DNA from 2 places in the Variovorax sp. 160MFSha2.1 genome. Region 2 is predicted to be linked to the other one. Evidence: predicted binding sites of a transcription regulator. Region 2 holds the regulator's gene; the other holds the start of a gene.

Region 1 (2,389 bases), 2.5 Mb from region 2:
GGATACCGGATGCCGCCATCCTTGCCGCTGGGCTCGAACATGTAGCCCACGCCCCATACCGTCTGGATATAGGAAAACGCCCCGTCCTCCAGCAGCTTGCGCAACCGGGAGACCTGCACGTCCAGGCTGCGGTCGAAGGCGCCGAGTTCGCGCCCGCGCGCCACCTGCGCGAGCTTTTCCCGCGACATCGGCTGGCCCGTGTGCCGCACGAGCACCTTGAGAATCGCGATCTGCACGGTGGTGATGCCGAGGATGCGCCCGTCCCTGCGAAGCGTGCGCGTGCCCATGTTGAATTCGAAAGGCCCGAAACGCACGACCTCGTTCGCGATCGAAGGCCCGCCCGGCTCCTCCTTCGGAGGGCTGCGCCGCAGGATCGCCTGGATGCGGGCACGCAGTTCCCGGGGATTGCAGGGCTTGCAGACATAGTCGTCAGCGCCCATCGTCAGGCCCGCAATCCTGTCGGCGTCCTCGGCCTTCGCGCTGAGCATGATGATCGGCGTGCGCGTGCCCGTGGCGCGCAGGCGCCTGCAGACCGAGAAGCCGTCCTCGCCCGGCAGCAGCACGTCGAGCACGATGAGGTCGATGGCGCGGCGCTGCAGGATCGACGAAAGCGCACTGCCGTTCTCGGCCTCGAACACCTCGTAGCCCTCCTGGGAGAGATAGCCGCCGACCAGTTGCCGCAGGCGCGGGTCGTCGTCGACGACCGCGATCGCATCGCAGCGAGGGGAAGCGGTCATGCGAGCGGGTCTTTCGGTGGCGGGCTGCGATGGGCCTCGTTTCTCGAACTCATCGTTCCCCGCAGCCCGCGCGAGCCATCGGCCCTGCGTAAAATCAAATGCAAAATCATGGAAACCGGCTCGATCCGCCAAGTTCGGCATCGGCCCCAAGGCCGGGTGAAAAACCGGGATTTATAGGGCCGGGGCCGTTGATTGATCTAATCCATTAGCAGCCCCATGAGCGCCGTCCCGCGTGCCTCATCACTTGCCTGGCCCCGAAGAGCGACTTGCCGGCCTGGCGAGCAGCGGCGTCGGGCCTGAATCATCGATCCGTGCATCGACTGATGGCCCCGGTTCCCTGCCGCCCCTCCCGGGCCTCCGGAAGCCACCTCCTGCCGCATCGGCGACAGAAAGAGCACGGCCGTGCGATTTCGGATTTCCTGACTGCGGAACTGGCGCCAGCGGCCGCCCAGCCTTGAAACGTCATCGATTGCCCTTATGATTAGCACTCGCTGCTGACGAGTGCTAACAGCCCTCGCTTCCAGCTGATGGGCTGCCGGCCTCCGGTCCGGCGCCCGACCACAAACCCGTTTCTTATCCATACATCCAGGAGATGCAATGAAACTTCGTCCTTTGGCCGATCGCGTGATCGTCAAGCGTGTTGACAGCGAAACCAAGACCGCATCGGGCATCGTGATCCCCGACGCAGCCGCCGAGAAGCCCGATCAGGGTGAAGTCCTGGCAGTGGGCCCGGGCAAGCGCAACGACAAGGGCGAACTGGCAGCTCTGACCGTGAAGGTCGGCGACCGCGTCCTGTTCGGCAAGTACAGCGGCCAGACCGTCAAGGTCGGCGGCGACGAGCTGCTCGTCATGAAGGAAGACGACCTGTTCGCGGTCGTCGAGAAGTAATTCAACAGATCCCCATTCGGAGTAATTAGACATGGCAGCAAAAGACGTAGTCTTCGGCGGCGAAGCCCGCGCACGCATGGTCGAGGGTGTGAACATCCTGGCCAACGCAGTCAAGGTGACCCTGGGCCCCAAGGGCCGCAACGTGGTGCTCGAGCGCTCGTTCGGCGCCCCCACCGTCACGAAGGACGGCGTGTCGGTCGCCAAGGAAATCGAACTGAAGGACAAGCTCCAGAACATGGGCGCCCAGCTCGTGAAGGAAGTGGCCTCCAAGACCAGCGACAACGCCGGTGACGGCACCACCACCGCGACCGTGCTGGCTCAAGCCATCGTTCGCGAAGGCTTCAAGTACGTGGCCGCCGGCATCAACCCGATGGACCTGAAGCGCGGCATCGACAAGGCAGTTGCTGCCCTGGTCGAAGAGCTGAAGAAGGCTTCGAAGCCCACCACCACGTCGAAGGAAATCGCTCAAGTCGGCTCGATCTCGGCCAACAGCGACGAAACCATCGGCAAGATCATCGCCGACGCGATGGACAAGGTCGGCAAGGAAGGCGTGATCACCGTGGAAGACGGCAAGTCGCTGGACAGCGAACTCGACGTCGTCGAAGGCATGCAGTTCGACCGCGGCTACCTGTCGCCCTACTTCATCAACAATCCCGAGAAGCAATCGGCGATCCTGGACAACCCGTTCGTCCTGCTGTTCGACAAGAAGATCAGCAACATCCGTGACCTGCTGCCCACGCTGGAGCAAGTCGCCAAGGCCGGCC
Region 2 (2,389 bases):
AGGCGGTCGAGCCCGTCGGCGTGGCGATGATCAGGCCATCGGCGCGCTGGTTGGCCACGAAATGGCGGCCCACCGACACGCGCAGCTCGACCATTCCGGAGGTGGCGCCGCGGTTGACGACCACGTCGTTCATGGCGAAGGCATCGAACACCGAGGCGCCGTCGCGCACGACCTTGGCCTGCATCAGGCTGCGGTGGTCTTCCTCGTACTCGCCGGCCAGCATCGGAATCAGCGTGGCCTGGTAGTTGTCGAGCGGGATGTCGGTGATGAAGCCCAGCCGGCCGCGGTTGATGCCGATCAGCGGAATGCCGTAGCTCGCGAGCTGCCGGCCGATGCCCAGCATGGTGCCGTCGCCGCCGACCACCAGGCCGAGGTCGCAGCGCTGGCCGATTTCCTCGACGGTGAGGGCGGCGTAGCGCGGATGGGCGGGGGCGCCGGCATCGGCTTCCTCGCACGTCGGCCGCTCGACATAGACCGTGCAACCCTGCGATTCCAGAAAGGCTCCGATGCCTTCCATGACGCTGTCGCGCGCATCCGCCTGCGCCCGGGCGCCGGAAGCCTGGTATTTGCCGATCAGGGCGACGTGACGAAAGCGTGAGGTCATATCTCACAAATTACAACACTAAAATCTTGCAATGCTGGACGACCGTGCCAAGTTGCTGCTCAAGACGCTCGTCGAGCGCTACATAGCCGATGGGCAGCCCGTCGGGTCGCGTACGTTGTCGCGCTCCTCGGGGCTCGATCTGTCGCCGGCGACCATCCGCAACGTCATGTCCGACCTGGAGGCGCTGGGGCTGATCGCCAGCCCGCACACCTCGGCCGGGCGCATTCCCACGCACCGCGGCTATCGCCTCTTCGTCGACACCATGCTGACGGCACAGCGCGAGCAGATGACCGCGCCCAGCCTCGCGCCCGACCAGCCGCAGAAGGTGATCGCCAATGCGGCGCACCTGCTGTCGAACATGTCGCAGTTCGTGGGCGTGGTGATGGCGCCGCGGCGTGCGTCGGTGTTCAAGCAGATCGAGTTCCTGCGGCTGTCGGAGAAGCGACTGCTGGTGATCATCGTCTCGCCCGATGGCGACGTGCAGAACAGGGTGATCTTTCCGGAGGCCGATTACTCGCAGTCGCAGTTGGTCGAGGCCTCGAACTACATCAATGCGAACTATGCCGGGCTGACCATCGAACAGGTGCGCGACCGGCTGCAGTCCGAGATAGAAAAGCTGCGCGGCGAGATCGCCACTCTGATGCAGGCGGCAGTGCAGGTCAGCTCGGAAGTGCTGACCGAGGCGCAGGAGGACGACGTCGTCATCTCCGGCGAGCGCAACCTGCTGGCGGTGAGCGATTTCTCCAGCGACATGGGGCAACTGCGCCGCGCCTTCGAACTCTTCGAGCAGAAGGCCCAGCTGATGCGGTTGCTCGACGTATCCAGCAAGGCCGAGGGCGTGCGCATCTTCATCGGCGGCGAGAGCCAGGTGGTGCCGTTCGAGGAGCTCTCCATCGTCAGCGCCAACTACGAGGTCGACGGGGAAGTCGTGGGTACGCTCGGCGTGATCGGACCGACTCGCATGCCGTATGAGCGCATGATCCAGATTGTCGACATCACGTCGCGCCTGGTGACCAATGCGCTGAGCCATCGCAAGTAGGCCCGGTTGCGCGAATAGAATCGTGCCGCGTGGGCCGTTAGCTCAGTTGGTTAGAGCAGCGGACTCATAATCCGTTGGTCGCTGGTTCAAGCCCAGCACGGCCTACCACCCTCCCTTCGGCGATTCGATATTGCAACGTCTTGCCATGCTTTCGGGGAGCAGCCAAAAATCAGGCTATAATCGAAAGCTTCGCGGCTGTAGCTCAGCTGGATAGAGTACTTGGCTACGAACCAAGGGGTCGTGGGTTCGATTCCTGCCAGCCGCACCATCTTGAAAATGCCCGGAAGATTCGTCTTCCGGGCATTTTTCTTTTTTAGTCTTTCGCTCCAATTAACCCGAATAGTTCGGGAATGGCCATTAAAGCGGGCTATAATCGCAAGCTGTGCGGCTGTAGCTCAGCTGGATAGAGTACTTGGCTACGAACCAAGGGGTCGTGGGTTCGATTCCTGCCAGCCGCACCACTATAAAGAAAGCCCGCAACGCGAGTTGCGGGCTTTTTTCTTTTGGAGGTTTGGCGTGAACAAGGCATTCACCAAGGAAACGGATTCCGACGCAGACGACGACGGCGCCGACGGTGCCTCGCCTCCGCTTCCTGCGGGCGGCAAGAACTACATCACCCCCGAAGGCTACGCGCGCCTGCGCGACGAGCTGCTGCAGCTGATGGACGAGGAGCGCCCGAAGATCGTCGAGACCGTCCATTGGGCCGCCAAGAACGGCGACCGCTCGGAGAACGGCGACTACCTCTA

Evidence for each region. The regulator HrcA, encoded in region 2, represses chaperone genes, less so after heat shock. The targets are predictions, from matches to a motif close to TTAGCACTCNNNNNNNNNGAGTGCTAA.
Region 1: the regulator HrcA is predicted to act here: its motif matches at 1,219-1,245, upstream of ABL838_RS06055 (co-chaperone GroES).

The regions. Positions count from the first base shown of each region.
Region 1 is NZ_CP157624.1:1,416,860-1,419,248, reverse strand. Features, by position in the region: gene ABL838_RS06060 (response regulator) at 1-737, opposite strand, end outside; gene ABL838_RS06055 (co-chaperone GroES) at 1,335-1,625, shown strand; gene groL (chaperonin GroEL) at 1,657-2,389, shown strand, end outside.
Region 2 is NZ_CP157624.1:5,655,268-5,657,656, reverse strand. Features, by position in the region: gene ABL838_RS26005 (NAD kinase) at 1-604, opposite strand, end outside; gene hrcA (heat-inducible transcriptional repressor HrcA) at 636-1,643, shown strand; tRNA gene ABL838_RS25995 (tRNA-Ile) at 1,675-1,751, shown strand; tRNA gene ABL838_RS25990 (tRNA-Arg) at 1,835-1,911, shown strand; tRNA gene ABL838_RS25985 (tRNA-Arg) at 2,028-2,104, shown strand; gene greB (transcription elongation factor GreB) at 2,160-2,389, shown strand, end outside.